Pseudosulfitobacter sp. DSM 107133: one gene and its partner. The protein of the gene in region 1 interacts with the protein of each later gene in a pairwise test. Links are inferred from orthologs where the notes say so. Each region holds a gene or a part of one and is shown in the gene's direction. Other genes may lie near its edges. The genes, in order: DSM107133_RS05175 and ndk.

The links.
Region 2: the proteins of DSM107133_RS05175 (region 1) and ndk interact in binary tests that used the Escherichia coli proteins (3 or more experiments, as listed by UniProt). The link is inferred for Pseudosulfitobacter sp. DSM 107133 from one-to-one orthologs.

The regions. Positions count from the first base shown.
Region 1 is NZ_CP085154.1:1,032,680-1,042,840, forward strand. Bases 2,555-5,554 are described here. They hold DSM107133_RS05175 (5-formyltetrahydrofolate cyclo-ligase), read left to right. Parts: upstream 2,555-3,778; coding sequence 3,779-4,330; downstream 4,331-5,554. Other genes in these bases: mgtE (magnesium transporter), read left to right, coding at 2,555-3,779; DSM107133_RS05180 (TIGR00282 family metallophosphoesterase), read left to right, coding at 4,445-5,269; DSM107133_RS05185 (SLC13 family permease), read left to right, coding at 5,410-5,554. Outside these bases: DSM107133_RS05155 (8-oxoguanine deaminase), read left to right, coding at 1-327; DSM107133_RS05160 (hypothetical protein), read left to right, coding at 281-955; guaD (guanine deaminase), read right to left, coding at 968-2,254; more of mgtE, read left to right, coding at 2,370-2,554; more of DSM107133_RS05185, read left to right, coding at 5,555-7,188; DSM107133_RS05190 (AI-2E family transporter), read left to right, coding at 7,252-8,283; DSM107133_RS05195 (acyltransferase), read right to left, coding at 8,311-9,414; DSM107133_RS05200 (sterol desaturase family protein), read right to left, coding at 9,411-10,161. UniProt on the Escherichia coli protein: Involved in the removal of 5-formyltetrahydrofolate.
Region 2 is NZ_CP085154.1:1,823,214-1,833,206, forward strand. What follows is about bases 4,441-7,272. They hold ndk (nucleoside-diphosphate kinase), read left to right. Parts: upstream 4,441-5,561; coding sequence 5,562-5,984; downstream 5,985-7,272. Other genes in these bases: DSM107133_RS08980 (ABC-F family ATP-binding cassette domain-containing protein), read right to left, coding at 4,441-5,430; DSM107133_RS08990 (aldose epimerase family protein), read right to left, coding at 6,334-7,272. Outside these bases: LPS export ABC transporter permease LptF, read right to left, coding at 1-98; DSM107133_RS08960 (leucyl aminopeptidase), read left to right, coding at 301-1,785; DSM107133_RS08965 (DNA polymerase III subunit chi), read left to right, coding at 1,789-2,241; DSM107133_RS08970 (TIGR02281 family clan AA aspartic protease), read right to left, coding at 2,261-2,842; DSM107133_RS08975 (MarC family protein), read right to left, coding at 2,869-3,495; more of DSM107133_RS08980, read right to left, coding at 3,583-4,440; more of DSM107133_RS08990, read right to left, coding at 7,273-7,278; DSM107133_RS08995 (aminotransferase class IV), read left to right, coding at 7,363-8,298; DSM107133_RS09000 (IS110 family transposase), read right to left, coding at 8,599-9,543. UniProt on the Escherichia coli protein: Major role in the synthesis of nucleoside triphosphates other than ATP. The ATP gamma phosphate is transferred to the NDP beta phosphate via a ping-pong mechanism, using a phosphorylated active-site intermediate.

The DNA.
Region 1 (10,161 bases):
CGGGTTGCCAACGGGGCCGACGCCATGAGCGCGCGCGAGGCGTTGGAGATTGCCACCCGTGGTGGTGCCGACATTCTGGGCCGCCCCGACTGTGGCCGCATCGCGGTGGGCAAACGCGCCGATCTGGCAATCTGGGATGTCAGCGGTATCGCAAGCGCCGGCAGCTGGGATCCGGCGGCACTGTTGCTGGCGGGGCCTACAGCGGTGCGTGACCTGTTTGTCGAAGGCCGCCAGATCGTGCGTGACGGACACGTCACCACACTGGACATGGGGGCAACGATTGCGCGGCAGAATGTGCTTGCGCGGCGGTTGCAGGACGCGCTGTAGGGACAATTGGCTGCGGCAAAAGCCCGCTGCACGCTCCTGTTTACACCCTTTTCGTGCCGCGATTACTGTCCATTTTGCAGGTATTTATCAGAATCGGCGTATTGGTATGTTGAAAAAAATGGCGGGCAGGTTGATTTCAGCTGCCGAGAAACGAATTGGCGTCGAATTGGACTATGCCCACAAGATCGCCGCGACAGATTTTGGGCTGATGCTGCGGTATGGCAAGGTTTTTGGTTTTCTCGACCCGAACAAGAAAGTACCCGCCGCAGCCTATCACGTCGCGCGCCTGCGGGGGGCTGCTGCTGCCGATTGCGGAACCTGTGTCGAAGCCGAAATAAACTTGGCGAAAACGGCAAATGTCGCTCCCGACATTATTTCAGCGACACTTCAATCCGATTACGGGGCCTTGCCCGGCGAATTGGCCGCCGTTGCACGGCTTGCCGATGCGGTTGTGTCCACGCGGATGGATGATCCTGACGCACGGGCCGAAATCGTGAACGCATATGGCGAGGCCGGTTTGATCGAACTCAGTTTCGCGATGAACGGCGCGGCGCTTTTGCCAGGTATCAAAAGAGCGATGGGCTATGCCACGGTTTGCGATCTTCAAACGCTCAAGAAACTTGCGTGATGGTGCGCGGGGCTAACCCGCCTTCCGCCCGTTCACCCAGACCTGCGCCACGGCACGGTCATCACCCATCATGATCGTGGCAAAGACTGCCTCCCAGATGTCCGACACATTGGCCGCCCGCTGTGCAATCGCGGGCGTCGAGGCGAGGTCAAGTACACAGATGTCTGCCTCATAACCCGCCGCCAGCGTTCCGACCCGGTCGTGCAGATGCAGACTGCGCGCCGATCCGGCAGTGGCCAGCCACAGCAAATGGCGCGCGTGCAGCGGGGTGCCGCGCAACTGGCCGATTTCATAGGCGGCCGCCATGGTGCGCAGCATCGAAAAGGACGAGCCGCCACCGGTGTCCGTGGCCAGCCCCACGGATATCCCGCGCGCGGCCAGTCCTGCCAGATCCATCAACCCCGACCCGATAAAGGTGTTCGACGTGGGGCAATGCACCACTGCGGCGCCTACTTCGGCCAAACGATCCACCTCGCGCGGCTCCATGTGGATGGCATGGCCATAGACCCCGCGCGCGCCCAGCAGCCCGTGCGCCTCGTAGGTGTCCAGATAGTCGCGCGCGTTCGGGTAAAGATCACGGACCCATGCAATTTCGTCGACCTGTTCCGACAGATGGGTCTGCATCAGGCAATCGGGATGTTCGGCCCAAAGCGCGCCAAGTGCCTCAAGCTGTTCCGGGGTCGAGGTGGGCGAGAAACGCGGCGTGATGGCATAATGCGCGCGCCCCGTGCCGTGCCAGCGGGTCAGCAGCGCCTTGCTGTCGTCATAGGCGCTTTGCGCGGTGTCGCGCAGTGTGTCGGGGGCGTTGCGGTCCATGCAGGTCTTGCCCGCCACCACACGCATGTCACGGTCCGCTGCCGCCTGAAAGAACGCATCGACCGACGCGGGGTGGATGGTGGCAAAGGAACACATCGACGTGGTGCCATGGGCCAGCGCCAGATCCAGATAGCTGTTCGACACCTGTGCTGCATAGTCCGCATCGCCAAAGCGCGATTCTTCGGGAAAGGTATAGGTGTTCAGCCAGTCGATCAGCCGCTTGCCCCAGCTCGCGATGATTGCCGTTTGCGGATAATGCACGTGCGCATCGACAAAGCCGGGCAGGATCAGCCGGTCCGCATGGTCATGCACGGCAGCCTGCGGCGCTTGCGCGCGCAGTTGGCCGGCAGGGCCGGTGGCGACAATCGTGCTGCCCTCGATCAGCACGCCATGGTCGGCATTGATCTGCACAGCCTCGGGGTCGGCGAAGGGATCACCTGTGGTGGTCAGCACATGGCCAGTTAAAAGGGTTTGATTGCTCATGTGCTGCACGATAAGCGGGCGATCACAAAAGGTAAATTGACCTTTGCTAGGGTCGCACCATTGTGTAGCGAAAGGCCCGCGCCTATGGTCGCGGGCGCAATGCGGGGGCCGGGCCATGTCAGACGACAACAAAACGATCGAAGAAGAGGCCAAGGTTGAGGAAGACCGCAGTGACGAAGCCTATGAGCTGGACCGCAAAGCGGTCAGTGCAATCCTTTATGCGGTAGACATCGAAGATCAGGCCAAGCTGATCGAACTGATGGAGCCGCTGCACCCGGCTGACATCGCCGACCTTCTGGAACAGGTGAATTCCTTTGATCGCTCGCGGCTGATCCGCCTGTATGATCGCGAATTCGACGGCGATATCCTGTCGGAACTGGATGAAAGTATTCGCGACGAAGTGATCGCGGTGCTGACGCCGCAAGTGCTGACACAGGCGGTGCGCGACCTCGACAGTGATGACGTTGTCGATCTGGTCGAGGACATGGACGACACCCAGCAGGGGGCGATTCTGGATGCTCTTGAGGATGCCGACCGCGTGGCGGTGCAGCAAGCGTTGTCCTACCCCGAATTCTCGGCCGGCCGTCTGATGCAGCGCGAAGTGGTGATGGCCCCCGAACACTGGACCGTGGGCGACGCCATCGACCACCTGCGCAGCACGCCCGAAGAGGACTTGCCCGACCAGTTCTATCACATCGTCGTGGTCGATCCGCGCCTGCATCCGGTGGGAAATGTGACACTGGGCAAGCTGATGCGCTCGCGCCGCGATGTGCCGCTGATGAATATTGTCGAGGACACCTTTCAGGTGATCCCGGCCACGCAGGCCGAAAGCGACGTGGCCTATGCGTTCAACCAGTACCACCTGATTTCGGCCCCCGTGGTCGATGACGAAGGCCGCCTGATCGGTCTGATCACCATCGATGATGCGATGGCCGTTCTGGACGAAGAACACGAAGAGGATATCATGCGTCTGGCCGGTGTTGGCGAAGGCTCGCTGTCGGACCGCGTGATCGAAACAACCAAGCAGCGGATGCCCTGGCTTGCGGTCAACCTGCTGACTTCGATTGCGGCGTCGCTGGTGATTGCACAGTTCGAAATGGCCATCGCGCAGATCGTCGCGCTGGCAGTGCTGATGCCGATTGTGGCGTCCATGGGCGGCAATGCGGGCACCCAGTCGCTGACCGTGGCGGTGCGCGCGATTGCGACCAAGGATTTGACCGGCAGCAACGTCTGGCGGGTGATCCGGCGCGAGGTGTTGGTGGGGCTGGTCAACGGGCTTTTGTTCGCGGTGGTCATGGGGCTGGTTGGACTGGCGTGGTTCGGTTCAGCCGAACTGGGCTATGTGATTGCCGCCGCGATGGTGGTGAACATGGTGGTGGCAGGCTTTGCCGGCACGGTTATTCCGGTGATCCTTGACCGCGTGGGTGTCGATCCTGCGCTGGCCTCGGGCGCCTTTGTGACGACGGTCACGGATGTGGTCGGCTTTTTTGCCTTTCTTGGCCTGGCGGCGGCGGTGCTGCTGTGATGCTGGCGGCAGAGAAGGCCGCGGCGCGCAAGGCTGCTTTTGTCCGGCGCAAGGCGGCGTATGAAATCGCAGGGCCCGCCGCCAGCGGCCTGTTGTCCGAAGTGCTGGCGGGGCATCGCGGCGTGCCGCTGGCCGGTTTCCTTCCGATCCGCACCGAGATTGATCCGCTGCCCGCGATGGCCGAGGCATCGGCCTATGGCCCTGTGGGCGTGCCGGTGATTCAGGGCGCCGGGCTGCCTTTGCTGTTTTCGCAGTGGGAGCCGGACGCGCCCCTGCGCGAAGGTCCGTTCGGGGCGCGTGTCCCGATGGATGATGTATGGATGGTGCCCGAAATCCTGATCGTGCCCTTGGTGGCCTTTGACCGGCACGGCGGGCGGCTGGGCTATGGCGGCGGATTTTATGACCGCACGCTGGAAGGGTTGCGCGCACGGGGGCCGGTGCTGGCGGTGGGCTTTGCCTTTGCCGCGCAAGAGGCCGAGGCGCTGCCGATGGAAGAAACCGACCAGCGGCTGGATATGATTGTGACTGAAACGGATGTGTTCTCGTTTTGAGCGCGCTGGTTGGGGGCTTTGCCCCCGCGCCTTGCGGCGCTCCCCCAGGATATTTTGGGCCAAAAGAAGTCGGGGGGCTTGTTCGGGACCTGTCGGGGCGCATAAGAGGGCCGTATGAAAATATTGTTCTTAGGTGATGTGATGGGCCGCGCGGGCCGGCAGGCGGTGACTTCCGAACTGCCCAAGCTGCGTGCGGCGTGGAAACTGGATTTTGTCGTGGTCAACGGCGAGAACGCGACCTCGGGTATGGGGCTGTCGGCGGCGCACGCGCGCGGCATTCTTGAGGCGGGCGCGGATTGTGTGACGCTGGGGGATCATGCCTTTGACCAGAAGGACATGTTGCAGTTTTGCGAGGCCGAGCCGCGCATCATCCGGCCGCTGAATTTTTCGAAATCCGCCCCCGGCAAGGGCGCGCGTCTGTTCGAGGCGCGCGGCGGACGCAAGGTTCTGGTCTGCCAGGCGCTGGGGCAGGTGTTCATGAAACGCCCCTTTGACGATCCGTTCTCGGCCACGGAACAGGTGTTTCGCACCCATCCACTGGGCGGACAGGCGTCGGCGGTGATTGTCGATTTTCACTGCGAGGCGACCAGCGAGAAGATGGCCATGGGTCATTGGTGCGACGGGCGCGCGTCATTGGTGGTGGGCACGCACACCCATGTGCCGACGGCAGATGCGATGATCTTGCGCAAGGGCACCGCCTATCTGAGCGATGCGGGCATGTGCGGTGACTATGACAGCGTGATCGGGATGCAGCGCGACGAGCCGTTGCGCCGGTTCATCACCGGCATGCCCAAAGAGCGGTTCACACCCGCGCTGGGCGAGGTGACCCTGTCGGGCGTTTACATCGAGACCGACGACAAGACCGGCAAGGCCACGCGTATCGAGATGGTGCGCCATGGCGGGCGGCTGGCGCCAGCCGGTCCGGCGCCGGTGGTCTGAGCGCGCGTTGGTCCGAAAACAGGCGCGATCTGCCGAATTGTTGATCTGACAAGCGTAACCGGACGCACAGGTGCTTGCAGCGCCGCGCCTGATCGGCAAAAGTGTCCAACGGACATTTTCACAAGGTAGAGCCGCCACATATGGGCCTTCTCCAGCTTTCGCAGACCGGCAGTGCGGTATTAACACTGGGCATCGTCGGGATCATGTTCATCCTGTTCCTGCGCGAGACCTTCCCGACCGAGGTTGTGGCGATTGCGGGGGCGGCGGTGATGCTGGCCACCGGCGTGCTGCCCTATGATGCGGCGCGGCTGGTGCTGGCCAACCCGGCGCCCTGGACCATCGCGGCGATGTTCATCATCATGGGGGCGCTTGTGCGCACCGGCGCGCTGGATGCGTTCACCGGGCTGGCCAGCCGCCATGCCCGCACCAATCCGGCGCTGGCAATCGGTTTGCTGATGGCCTTTGTGGTCGGGTCCAGTGCCATCGTCAGCAACACGCCGGTGGTTGTGGTGATGATTCCCGTGTTCATGCAGATCTCCAAGACGATGGGTCTGGCCCCGTCCAAGCTGCTGATTCCACTTAGTTATGCCGCGATCCTGGGCGGCACGCTGACGCTGATCGGAACTTCGACCAACCTGCTGGTGGATGGTGCGGCGCGGGCCAACGGCATGGCGGCTTTTTCGATTTTCGAGGTGACGCCGCTGGGGGCCATTCTGGTGGTCTGGGGTATGATCTATCTGCGCTTTATCGCCCCGTGGCTGCTGCCCGAACGTGACAGCATGGCCAATCTGTTGAGCGACAAGCGCAAGATGAAGTTTTTCACCGAGGCGGTGATCCCCCCCGACAGCAACCTGATCGGGCGCGAGGTGTCCGGCGTGCAACTGTTCAAACGTGAAGGCGTGCGGCTGATCGACGTGGTGCGCGGCGACCTGTCGCTGCGGCGCAATCTGGCGGGGGTCAAATTGCAGGTGGGCGACCGCGTGGTTCTGCGCACCCAGATGACCGAACTGCTGAGCCTGCAAAGCAACAAGGAACTCAAACGGGTCGATCAGGTGTCTGCGGTGGAAACCCAGACCGTCGAGGTGCTGATTACGCCCGGTTGCAAGATGATCGGCCGCTCGCTGGGGTCAATGCGGCTGCGGCGGCGGTACGGGGTCTATACGCTGGCGGTGCACCGGCGGAATCAGAACATCGGGCAGCAGCTGGACGATCTGGTGGTGCGCGTGGGCGACACGTTGCTGCTGGAAGGTGCGCAGGAAGACATCGCGCGGCTGGCCGCCGACATGGATATGGTCGACGTCTCGCACCCCTCAAGCCGCGCGTTCCGGCGCGGGCATGCGCCGATTGCTGTCGGCGCGCTGATTGGCATCGTGGCGCTGGCTGCCTTTGGCGTGGCCCCGATCCTGCTGCTGAGTGTGCTGGCGGTGGCGCTGGTGCTGATCACCGGCTGTATCGACGCGGACGAGGCGTTTGAATTTATCGACGGCAGTCTGCTGGCGCTGATCTTTGCGATGCTGGCCATCGGGGCGGCACTGGAAGCGTCGGGGGCGGTGGCGCTGATTGCCAATGGCATTGCGCCCCTGATTTCGGACCTGCCACCGTTCTTTATCATCTGGGCGATCTACCTGCTGACCAGTGTGCTGACCGAACTGGTCAGCAACAATGCCGTGGCGGTGGTGATGACGCCGATTGCCATCGGTCTGGGCAGCGCACTGGGCATTGATCCGCGCGCGTTGGTGGTGGCGGTGATGGTGGCGGCCAGCGCGTCTTTTGCCACGCCCATCGGCTATCAGACCAACATGCTGGTCTATGGCCCCGGCGGCTACAAATTCACCGATTTCATGCGTGTGGGCATTCCGCTGAATCTGAGCGTCGGTTTGCTGGCCTCGGCGATCATTCCGTTTTTGTGGCCGTTGTAAGGGGCCTTTAAGCGGCGTGTTGGGGGGCCACTGCACATTCATCGCAGGGAAGACAGGAACACTATGCGCAATGCGACCTATGGAATTGCACTGACCCTGATGATCGGCTGGCTGCTGTGGATCGGCAAGCCGGTGTTGCTGCCGGTGCTGGCGGCGCTGATTTCGGTCTATATCCTTCTGGCCGCAGCCCAAAGCATGCGACAGCTGCCCGTCGTGGGCCGTCTGCCGGACTGGGCGCGGCGTGCGGTGATCCTGATCGCCTTTACCCTGTTCGTGATCCTGTTGTTCATTCTGGTCCTCAACAATCTGGGGCAGGTGGCCGCCGCCTTGCCCAGCTACGAGACCAACCTTGAAAACCTGATCACCCGCAATGCCAGCCTGCTGGGCATCGAGGACGAACCGACCTGGGCCAATGTGCGCAGTGTCACGCTGGATCAGGTCGATTTCCGCTCGTGGATCGCGCCTGCGCTGTTGTCCCTGCGCGGCTTTGGCACGACGCTGTTCCTTGTGGTTCTTTACGCCAGCTTTTTCATCGCGGAGCGCGGTGCCATGGCGGGCAAGGTGGTGATGGCCATGGGCGGCGAAGAGGCGGGCAGCCGCGCGATTTCGCTGTTGTCACGGGTGAATGACCGGATCGGGCAATATCTGTTCGTCAAGACCACGCTGAATGTGATCCTGGGGGCCATCTGCTATGTCATCATGCTGCTGCTGGGCATCGAATTTGCCCTGTTCTGGGCGGTGCTGATCGCGTTCCTGAACTACATCCCCTACATTGGCTCGCTGATCGGCGTGATCTTTCCTGTCCTGCTGAGCCTTGCGCAATTCGGCACGCTCAGCATGGCGGGGGCGGTCCTGGTGGCATTGACGACGGCGCAGCTGGTGGTGGGGGCCTATCTTGAACCGCGCATGATGGGGCGGGCGTTCAACCTCAGCCCCTTTGTCGTGCTGCTGGCGCTGGCGTTCTGGAGCACGCTGTGGGGGCTGGCCGGCGCCTTGCTGGCGGTGCCGCTGACGGCAAGTCTGGTGATCGTTCTGGCGGAAATCCAGTCGGCGCGCCCCATTGCCGTTTTGCTGTCGGCCAACGGCAAGGTCTGAAAACGCGGGGCGTCCTTTGACCAGACGTCAGAGCGCGCGCACAGGCCGCCGCCTTGGCAGTCGCGCAGCCAGCGACAGGATCAACCGGCGCTGATCCGTGATATGGCGTTCAAAGACCTGCGCAAAGACCAGCCCGACCGTGATTGATCCGACAACCAGCAACCCGTCGCGGGCCAGTGTCTCGGCAGGAAAGGCCGCGTCGATCAGGTGCAGCATCGGATAATGCGTCACATAGATTGAAAAGCTGGCACCGGCCCACCAGCGCACGCGGGGGTGGGCGCGTTGGTAGCCTTGCAGCAAGCGAGCCATGCCCATGATGTGCACGACAGCCATGCCACCCAGCAATGCGTTCCAGATAAATTCGTCGGAAAAGGCCAGAAGCGCGCGATAGTTCAGCGGCGCGACCGCCTCTGCCGTCATCGCCGCCAGCGTATCGGGCACGTCGGCCCATTGGCACAGCACATACAGAACCGGCCCCGCGCAGGCCAACACCCGTGCAGATCCCGGCGACAGGCGGTCTGCCTTGCCTGCGGCCACCCAATGCCACAGCCAGACCCCCATCAGCCAGGCCGGCATCAGCAACAGCACACGCGGCCCGATGATCAGCACCAACAGGGTCAGCACAGCCAATCTGCGCGCGCCGCCCAGAAAAAACGCGGCGGCGAACAGCGCGTAATAGCCCGCTTCATAGCTCAGCGACCACAGCGGCCCGTTCGACCCCAGCCGGATGCGTTCGAACGGGCCCCATTCATTCGACATCGACAAACCGCGCCCCAGCATTTCGCCCAGCGAGGCGGGATTGTAAAAGCTGGTATAGGCCTCGGGGCCAAGGTGCCGGCCGATCTGGTCCAGCGCAAATGTCAGCAGCAGCGCAGGGGCCAGCACCGACAACAGACGCGTGATGCGGTTGAACGCAAAGCGCGGTAGCGACGCATCGCGTTGCGCGGCATAGGCGATGACCAGCCCCGAAATTACGAAGAACAGGATAACGCTGTCGCTGCCAAGGTTCAGTTCGCGGATAACAATGTAATCCCCACGGGTGAATCTGGGATAGGCGACATGCGACAGCACAACCACAATCGTGGCCAGCACACGCAGGGCATCCAGCCAGATGGACAGGCCGCGGGTCATGTTTGGGGCCGCTCTTCTGAGGCCGCAGTCGCCTGCGGATCGCGCGACGTGCCTTTCCAAAGGGCGCGCCAGCTGTCGGCAAAGGGATGCAACAGCGCCGTTGTCAGATCCGGATAGGGCTGTTCGATGCGCGCGCCGGTGGCGTCTGACAAGCCATAGGAAATCTGTTCGTGGCTGCGCAGTACATAAAGCGTGCCGAACATCAGATCCCAGATGGCAAAAACCTCGCCGTAATTCTTGTTGTAATGTTTCAGATCAATCGAATGGTGAATGTGGTGCTGGGCGGGCGAAATGAACACATGTTCCATCACCGGCCCATAGCTCAGCCAGACATGGCTGTGACGCAGGTTCGACCCAAGCATGTTGAACAGAAAGTATCCGGCGTTGACTGTTCCGATGGTCAACAGCTCGATCTTGCCCATCAGCAGGAACAGCACCAGCGCCTGTACCGCACCAAAAATCATCGAGGTGAACAGCGTGCGCAACAGCAGAAACACCGGGTGGTTCCGGTTGGCGGTCAGCGGTGTCATGACCTCGGCGGAATGATGCAGGGCGTGAAACGGCCACAGGATCGTGGCTTCGTGATGCAGCCGGTGCGCCCAGTATTTGCAGAAATCCAGCGTCAGGATCATGATCGCCGTTGCCAGCGCCATCTTGAACAGGGACAGATCAGGTGGCGCTGTGGATTTGCCGGTAAAGCTCAGCAGACTGTTCAGCACGCCATTGGTGACCAGCGGCGTCATGGTC
Region 2 (9,993 bases), 790 kb from region 1 along the record:
ACGGCGCGGTTGATCCAGAACACAGCCACCAGCACCAGCGCGAAAAAGCCGAACAACAGCAGGAACTGCGACAGCATATACCTGTCGAATCTGGCCACATAACCCCCCGGTTGCGCATGGTCTTGCAAAGTTGGCAGCAACTTACCCCAAGGTTTCGCGGTGGGGAACCTGTAATTATACCAGATTTGTGCCTTTGGCGGCTTGGTGCCTGTACTGTGTACGGCGTGGTCTGGCCATGGCTGGACGCCCGCGCTAACAGTTGCGCAACCGATATTCCAAAACACCCCGAAAGGATGCGCCATGACCGCCCGACCGACACCGATGACCCAAGTCACCTTTGAGGCACTGGACATTGACGCGCTGGCCGCAGCCACAGGGCGCGTTGCCGTGGTGCTGGAAGCGGATGGCAAGCTGGACACCGCAGGCCGTCGCATCAACAAGCTGACCAAAGGCGCGCTGGCGCGGCTGGTGGAAAGCCAGGCGTTTACCGACCTGAAACAGGGCGGTCTGACCACATTGGCGGTGCCTGCAGGGATGGCCGCCGAGGCGGTGGACGTTGTGTGCCTGTCGCGTCGCCCGTCGGTGGCTGATGCCCGCAAAGCCGGCGCCGCATTGGCCAAGGTGCGGGGCCGGGCCGATATGCTGGTCTGTGCCGCCAGTATGCGCCACGCCGCCGAACTGGGCTTTGGCCTTGCGATGCGCGACTACAGCTTTAACGCCCACAAGAGCGACGCCAAACCTGCCGAGGGCGCGGTGCGTGTCATGTGCGCCAAACCCGACGAGGTGCAGACCACCGCCGCGCCGCTGATGGCCGTGGCCGAGGGCGCATTCTTTACCCGCGATCTGGTGAACGAACCGGCCAACGTTCTGACCACCACTGAATTTGCCGACCGTCTGATGGCGATGGAAGAGATCGGGTTGACGGTTGAGATTCTGGATGAAGATCAGCTTGCAAGCCTTGGAATGGGTTCGATTTTGTGTGTGGGGCAGGGGTCTGACAGCCCGTCGAAAGTGGTTGTCATGCAGTGGAACGGCGGCACCAAGGGCGACGCGCCGCTGGCGCTGGTTGGCAAGGGTGTGGTGTTTGACACCGGCGGTATCAGCCTGAAACCCGCGGCCGGTATGGAAGATATGACCATGGACATGGGCGGCGCGGGCGTTGTGGCCGGTGTGATGCGCGCACTGGCGCTGCGCAAGGCCAAGGCCAACGTCGTCGGGCTGGTCGGGCTGGTCGAAAACATGCCCTCGGGCAATGCCGTGCGCCCCGGCGATGTTGTGACCTCGATGAAGGGCGACACCATCGAGGTGATCAACACCGATGCCGAGGGGCGTCTCGTTCTGTGCGACGTGATGTGGTATGCGCAAGAGCGGTTCAAACCGACGGGCATGATTGATCTGGCCACGCTGACCGGCGCGATCATCATCGGTCTGGGCCATGAAAACGCTGGTGTGTTTTCCAACGACGATACGCTGTGCAATGCGTTCCTGAAAGCGGCGCAGTCCGAAAACGAAGGTGCGTGGCGGATGCCGCTGGGACAGGCCTATGACGACCAGTTGAAAAGCCGCATTGCCGATATGAAAAACGTGGGCGGACGCCCTGCGGGGTCGATCACTGCGGCACAGTTCCTCAAACGGTTTGTCAAGGATGAGACGCCTTGGATCCACCTTGATATTGCAGGTGTCGCCTCGGTTACATCAGAAACGGCACTGGCCCCCAAGGGCGCGACGGGCTGGGGTGTTGCGGCGCTGAACCGGCTGGTTTCGGACATGTGCGAAGGCAAGTAACCCATGGGAGCCGCCTATTTCTACCACCTGACCCAGCGCTCGATGGAGGACACCTTGGCCATGCTGCTGGGCAAGGCGCGTGGCGCGGGCTGGCGCGTGGCCGTGCGCGGGCGCGAGGTGGCGCGCATGGCGCATCTGGATGACCGGCTGTGGCTGGGACAGGGGTTTGTGCCGCACGGGATGGCAGGGGGCGCGCATGACGCGGCCCAGCCGATCCTGCTGACCACACAGGGCGATTGCCCCAACGGGGCCACCTGCATCATGGCGGTTGACGGGGCCGAGGTCAGCGCCGAGGAAGTGGCGCGCATGGAGCGTGTCTGTATCCTGTTCGACGGCTATGATCCCGAGGCGCTGGACAGCGCACGCAGTCAGTGGAAACGGTTGAAAGACGCGGGTGCTGCGGCCCAATATTGGTCGGAAGAATCCGGTCGATGGGAGAAAAAAGCCGAAACCTGAACCGCTTAGAGGTCCAAGTTTATCTGGTTAACGTCAGCGTATCGCGCGCAATCGAGATGTTGCCCCAATGTTGCAGATAGCCCATGCCCAGCAACGATCCGTTCATCTCGCCGCCATTCACGACTGCGGAAATATTATGGTCTACGATGGGGCCCAGCGCCACGCTTTGCAACCGCACCGACGCCGTTGAAACTTCGCCGTTGGCGGTGCCGGCACGCCCGAAATAATCCAGATCGGCAACGTCGAGCCCTGCGCGCTTGGCGTCGGCTTGCGACAGCACGATATCGGTGGCCCCGGTGTCGACGACAAAGCGGATATCGGCCCCGTTCACCTGCAAGGTCAGGTAATAATGGCCATCGCGGCTGCGCGGCACCGAGATGGTGTTTTCGTTAACGACCGTGGCCTGATAGGGCAATGCAGTGCGCGAAATGTCATCCCACAGGCCCACGGCGGCGACGGCCCCCAGAATGATAAACCCCCAAACGGCGGCATATTGCAGCGTCTTGTTCATGGATTGGCGCCCCGATGCCACGCCCCAGCCGACGATCATCAGCAAAAGCAGTACAAGATAGATCAGCCGTCCAGTGTCAAAAGTATCCATCATCTGAATATATGCAGATCAGCGGCCTAGCCAAGCCCTTCGTAGAAACTGAAGGCGCGCAGGCCGTCCAGAACAAACTGAACCGACAGCGCCGCCAGCAACATGCCCAGCAGGCGGGTCACGACGGTGATGCCGGTCTTGCCCAACGCCCGTTCCAGCAGGCCAGAGGCCAGAAACAACACAAAGACCACCAGCAGAACCGCCAGCGTGATGCCGGCCACAATACCCAGACCCGCGAGCCCCGGTTGCTGGCCGGTCAGCAGGATCACCGAAGCAATCGCACCCGGCCCGGCGATCAGCGGAATGGCAAGCGGGAAGATTGACGGATCGTCGCCGTGATCCTCGGATGTGTCCTCGCGCCGTTTGGTGCGCCGTTCGAACAGCATGTCGAGAGCGGTGATGAACAACAGGATACCCCCCGCAACGCGGAATGCAGGCATGGAAATGCCAATGAAACCCAGCAGTTTTTCACCAAAGGCGGCAAAGGCCAGCAGCAAGATAAAACCGGTGACACAAGCGCGCACGGCAATGGCGCGACGGCGTGCTGCGGTCATGCCCTGGGTCAGAGCCACGAACAACGGGGCCATGCCCAGCGGGTCGATCACCACGAACATGGTGACAAAGGCGGTGATCAGAAAGGCGGTGTCGATCATCATGGTCTTTCTCGCGGCGGGGCGGGATGGGGGCGCTGCCCCCAACGCTGGCGCGTTTCCCCCGGGATTTTCTAAACCAGAGAAGTATCAGACGGCGTCGGCGCCTTCCAGTTTTTCAAGCGCGGCCATCCACATCGCCTCGGCGCGGTCCAGTGCGTTCATCACTTCGGCGTATTTCTTCTGCCAGACTTCGGCCTCGCCCTTTTTGCTGTCGTCATAAAGCGCAGGGTCGGCCAGTTTCTTGGCCAGTTTGTCGCGCATCTCGTTCAGCTTGTCCACGCGGGCTTCGGATTTGCGGGCCTCGGCGCGCAATTCCAGAACCTTTTCGCGGCTGGGGCGCTTGGCCTTGGGGGCTTCGACCTTGGCCGGTTTGGCGGGCTTGTCTGCCGACAACAGCATCTTGCGATAGGCTTCCAGATCTTCGTCATAGGGGCGCACGGTGCCATCCGACACCAGCCACAACCGGTCCGCGACCAAACCCAAAAGGTGCATGTCGTGGCTGACCAGGATCACCGCACCGGTATAGGCGGTCAGCGCCTCGACCAGTGCCTCGCGGGATTCGATGTCCAGGTGGTTGGTCGGCTCATCGAGGATCAGCAGGTGCGGCGCGTCGATGGTGGCCAGCAGCAGCGACAGACGTGCCTTTTGCCCGCCCGAAAGGCGGCCCACGGCGGTGTCGGCCTGATCGGGGCCCAGGCCAAAGCCTGCAAGTGTCGCGCGCAGTTTCGACTGCATCACGCCGGGACGCAGCGACTGAAGGTGCTGCAACGGCGTTTCGTCGATGTGCAGTTCGTCCACCTGGTGCTGCGCGAAATAGCCGATGCGCAGCTTGGTTGACCGCGTCGCCTTGCCCGACATCAGCGGCAGGCGGTCCGACAGCAGTTTCGACAGGGTCGATTTGCCCTGACCGTTCTTGCCCAGCAGGGCGATGCGGTCGTCCTGGTCAATGCGCAGGTTCAGTTTGGACAGGATCACCGTGTCGCCATAGCCCGTTGTGCCGCCTTCGATGTTGATGATCGGCGGCGACAGCTCTTCGGGCTCGGGGAAGGTGAACACGCGTTTGGCCGCCTCTTCGGGGGCTGCAATCATGTCCATCTTTTCGATCATCTTCAGACGCGACTGCGCCTGCTTGGCCTTGGATGCCTTGGCCTTGAACCGGTCGACAAAGCTTTGCATGTGCTCGCGGCGGGCCTGTTGCTTCTTGGCCATTGCGGCCTGCACGGCGCGGCGTTCGGCGCGCTGGCGGGCGAACTGGTCATAGGGGCCGGAATAATAGGTCAGCTGGCGTTCTTCCAGATGCAGGATTGCACCCACGGCCCGGTTCAACAGGCCACGGTCGTGGCTGATGATGATGACCGTGTGGGGGTATTTCGCCAGATAGGCTTCCAGCCACAGCGCCCCTTCAAGGTCGAGATAGTTGGTCGGTTCGTCCAGCAACAGCAGGTCGGGTTGCGAAAACAGCACCGCCGCCAGCGCCACGCGCATCCGCCAGCCGCCCGAGAAATCCGAGCAGGGTTTCAGCTGTTCGGCATCGTCAAAGCCCAGCCCCTTGAGGATCGTCGCGGCGCGCGCTTCGGCGGACCATGCGTCAATATCGGCCAGACGGGTCTGGATCTCGGCAATGCGGGTGGGGTCGGTGCTGTCGTCGGCCATCAGCTCGGCGCGCTCGGTGTCGGCGGCCAGAACCGTGTCCAGCAGTGATGTGGACGAGGCGGGCACTTCCTGTGCCACACCGCCGATGCGCGCCTTGGAGGGCAGGGAGATGCTGCCACCTTCCAGAACCAGCTCGCGGCGGATCAGCTTGAACAGCGTGGTTTTGCCCGTGCCATTGGCGCCGATCAGGCCCACCTTGTGACCTTCGGGAATGACAGCAGAGGCGCCTTCGAACAAAGGACGGCCCGCGATGGAATAGGATATATCTGATATGCGCAACATAGGCGCGGTGTGCCGCAACGCAGCGGCGGCGTCAATCGCCGCTTTTCAAGCGCCAAGCCCCATGCTATCGGAGCCGCGATTTCAATTCACGGGGGCCGCAGGTGTGGTGCCCGAACAACCGGAGCACCGACATGGCCCTTGAGCGCACATTCTCGATCATCAAACCCGACGCAACACGCCGCAATCTGACAGGCGCAATCAACGCCAAGTTCGAAGAAGCGGGCCTGCGCATCGTCGCACAGAAACGCATCCACCTGACCAAGGCACAAGCGGGCGAGTTCTATGCCGTGCACGCCGAGCGTCCGTTCTATGACGAACTGTGCGAATTCATGGCGTCCGCGCCCATCGTCGCACAAGTACTGGAAGGCGAAGGCGCCATCGCGAAAAACCGCGAAGTCATGGGCGCCACCAACCCCGCAGACGCAGCCCCCGGCACCATCCGCGCCGAATTCGCCGAAAGCGTTGGCGAAAACTCGGTTCACGGGTCGGACGCGCCTGAAACAGCCGCAGTCGAAATCGCGTATTTCTTCTCGGGTCTGGAACTGGTGGGCTAAGCCATCTGCACCAGGGCTGCTGCCCTGCAGTAATTTCGAGCGGGCTGGCGCGGGATGCGCTGGCCCGTTTTGTTTTGGGCAGGACCTCAGGCAAAACGGGTTGTTCTGACGTAGACCCTACAGGCTGGCATAGTCGGTAATGATGGGGCGTGGCCTGGGTTTTGGCTTGGGTGCCGGTTTGCCCTGGGCTGTGACGGGTGGTTTTGGCTGGCTTTGTGCTTGCTGTAACATGGTCTTGCCTTTGCTTGTGGTCCGGCCCGACAGGATGTCAGACAATGGGGCCGATGCGGACCAATGTGCGGGTCTGCATAGCAATTCCAAAGGCTTAATTGTGGCAAGATTTGGTCATTTATGCCGATTTTAGCACATATAGGGTGCTCTGGCGATAATTGTCGTCTGGATGCAACATAATCGACGGAAAGCCATCCTGCGCGGGGGCATCCGGCCAGCCCTGTGGTTCCATCGCAATGCCTGCGTATGGCCCGACAGGGGCGCCGATGTTGTTTGGCGTTTCCTGTTCGGACAGCCCGGCACCGTCATAGACCTGCAACCCCGGTTCGGTTGTTGAAATGGTCAATTGCATGCCATTGGGTCCGGTCAGACATGCCGCAGGCCGCAGGGTGTCGCTGCGCGTGGACGCCAGACACAGGTTGTGATCCATCGGTTCTACATTGACCAGCGGAGTCGACGTGCGTCCAGCAAGGCCCAGCCCCTCTAGACAGGCCTGCTCTCCGGTGGGAATCTTGTCTGCTTTGACAGGCAGATAGGTATCTGCGTGTACCAGCAGGTCATGGCTGCGAATATCTCCTTTGGCCGCAAGGTTCCAATAGGGGTGGTGGGCGATATTCATCACGGTTTTGCGGTCGCTGTTGGCGGTGATGTCCAGCCGCAGCGAAGACTGCTTGAGCGTGTAACAGGCGGAGATCCGGCGCAGGCCGGGCAGGCCGCATTCGCCATGTTGCAGTGTCAGGGAAAAGGTCACCGATGAGGCGCTTTGATCCGCCACCTCCCAAACGCGGGCATGTATGCCCTGATCGCCACTGTGCAGGCAGTTGTCTGCTTCGTTTGCGTGCATCTGCCAGCGGGTGCCGTCAATCTCGATCACGGCACCGCCAACGCGGTTGGCCACGGGGCCGACCAACGCCCCCATATACCCAAGGTCGGTGTCGTCGGTATATCCCAGCACAAGGCTGCCAGACACGGCGCTGTGCCACAATCCGCCCAGCGCAGCGCCCTTGGCCAGCAGTCGGGCGCGCAAGGGGCCATTCGAGATTTCGATGTATTTTGGTTTCATAGCTCTACCCTGCCATAGCGATCATTGCTTGACCACCGGCTGTTGCTTGGCTTTGTGTACGTCGAACCAGTGAGGATTCCAATCATGACCGATGCCGACCACGTCTCGACCCACGACGCCGCCGCAGATGCGCGCAACGACGATATCAAGATCTACGTCGACGGCAACATTGTCCACCGCGACGACGCCAAAGTCTCGGTTTATGACAGCGGATTCATGCTGGGCGATGGCATTTGGGAAGGGCTGCGGCTGTATGACGGAGTCCTGAGCTTTCTGGATGCGCATCTGGACCGGCTCTTCGAGGCGGCGTTGTATCTGGATCTGGACATCGGCATGGACCGCGACGAACTGACGGCGGCGATCCACGAGACGCTGCGCGCGAACGACATGCACACCGACGTGCACTTGCGGGTGATGGTGACGCGCGGGCGCAAGCGCAAACCGTTCCAGCACCCGCATCTCAGCATCTGGGGCAGTACGATTGTGATCATTGCCGAACACTCGAAACCGGACGAAACCATGGTGCAGCGCGGCATTCGCCTGCACACGGTGCCGCATCATCGCGGCCTGCCGCTGACGCAGGACGCCAAGCTGAACTCGCATTCCAAGCTGAACTGTATCATCGCGCTGAACCACGCGATCCGCGCGGGCGCGGACGAGGCGCTGATGCTGGACCCCTTCGGCTTCGTGAACACCACCAACGCCTGCAATTTCTTTGTCGTGCGCAAGGGGGCGGTTTGGACCTCGACCGGGGATTACTGCATGAACGGGATCACACGGCAAAAGGTGATCGACCTGTGCCGCGAGAATGCGATTCCGGTGTTCGAGCGGAATTTCTCGTTGGTGGACACCTATGGTGCGGACGAGGTGTTTCTGACCGGCACCTTCGGGGCGCAGACGCCGGTGTTCGAGATCGACGGGCGGGTGATTGGTGGCGGCAAGGCGGGGCCGGTGTTTCACCGGATACGCGGGCTGTACAAGGATCTGATCATGGAACAGGTGGCGCTGGCGAAGGGGTGAATTTTTGGGTGGATACAACCCCCCTTTCCCTCATTGGTAACCTTGCGTTTGACTCCGGCGCGGAACAAGGCCGCAGGCCGTCGTTGCCAATGAAGCATAAGCTTGCACGATTTGGCGGCTTTCATGCACACCCTGTGTCAAGCGCTTTATGCGCCGACGCAGTGTGGGGCTCGGATTTTTGTTCGCAACGACGCAGATTGGGAATGAAGCACGAAGCTGACGTTCGTGCCGTGTGCAGCGAAAGTCTCAAATGAGCCCTTTTCCGCATTCCACCCGCGCGGAATCAAGTATCCGTCTTGGTCAAGGGTGTTTTGGTGTCCATTCTCTGTTTTCGCTTATGAGAGTGTTTGCGAGGATCAGGAGTTTTCGCATGAGGACGGCGAGCGCGACCTTGTGGGGTTTTCCGGCGGCTCTGAGGGCATCGTATTTCTGGCTCAGATCGGGGTTTCGCTTCATGGCGACGAGGGCGGGCATGAACAGGCTCTCGCGCAGGAGCCTGCGCCCGCCCTGGATGTGGGCCTTTCCGCTCCACTGACCGGACTGACACGTGATCGGCGCGAGACCTGCGAGCGCCGCGATCTGCTTTGACCCCAGAGTGCCGATCTCGGGGCATTCGCTGAGCAGCGCCCGTGCGGTGATGGCACCGATCCCGGGGATCGAGGTGAGAATGCCGATTGCCCTGGCGCGTTCCGGGCAATCGCGGTTTCGCCGTTCGATTTCGGCGTTAAGCCTGTCGATCTGGTGGTTGACCTGACGCAGGCGTGCCCGGGTCAGGCGGCGGGTCACGTCGAGCTGTTGCGTGCCAAGGCGGTTCATCAGCGCGGTACGATCCCGCACCAGCCCGGTGCGGGCGACATGCAACTCCTTGATTTCACGCTGTTTGGGGTCGGTTGGCTGGTCCGGAACCAGCTCCAGCGCGCGCCCCATGAGCGCGAGCATGCGGGCATCGACCGCGTCGGTCTTAGCGCGTGTGCCGTGGGCCTGCGCGAAGCGGCGGGCCTGCAGCGGGTTCACCTTGACGAGCGGCAGGCGGCCTGAGAAATGGCTCTCGAGGCGTCGGTGGTAGGGGCCGGTGGGCTCGAAGACCACGCGCTCCGGCGTTGTCTGCCCCAACCAGCGCTCGAAGGCGCGCAGGCCTGTCGCGGTATTGTCGAACCGGGCGTGGGTTGCGGTGCTGAGCCGGTGCGCGTCAAGATGCGCTTTCGAGATGTCGATGCCGATGGTATCGTTGATCATCTTCGTCATGTCCTTTGCTTGTCGTGCAGAGCCTGTGAGCTGCTGCGTATCCGTTCAGGCCTCATGCGAAGACGACGGGCGATCTCACTTGATTACGGTCCTCGAAGACCTGGCCGCAGACGATCCACCCGTCGCCGGTGCCTGCGATCCAAAAGGTGGCTGGCACCGGCTCCACCTTCGCAGAAGAGCCACGGAAAGTCTGAGACAAGGCCGCAGGCCGCCGCGCATCGACGGGCCGCCCCACGGCACGGCGATTTGGCTGCTGTTGTGCGTGACGGATAGCTGGGATGTGCTTGGCTGCCATAAAGTGGCATGCACGACGGTCGGATCGCCGCACCTCGGCCCGTCGATGCGCGGCTTTGAGAGCAGCAGAAAAGTCCGCTGAGCCGCCATTCACGACGACCACGATCAATGTCCCGAAACATCCGATCTGTGCATGCTTATGTGTGCAGTGTGCAA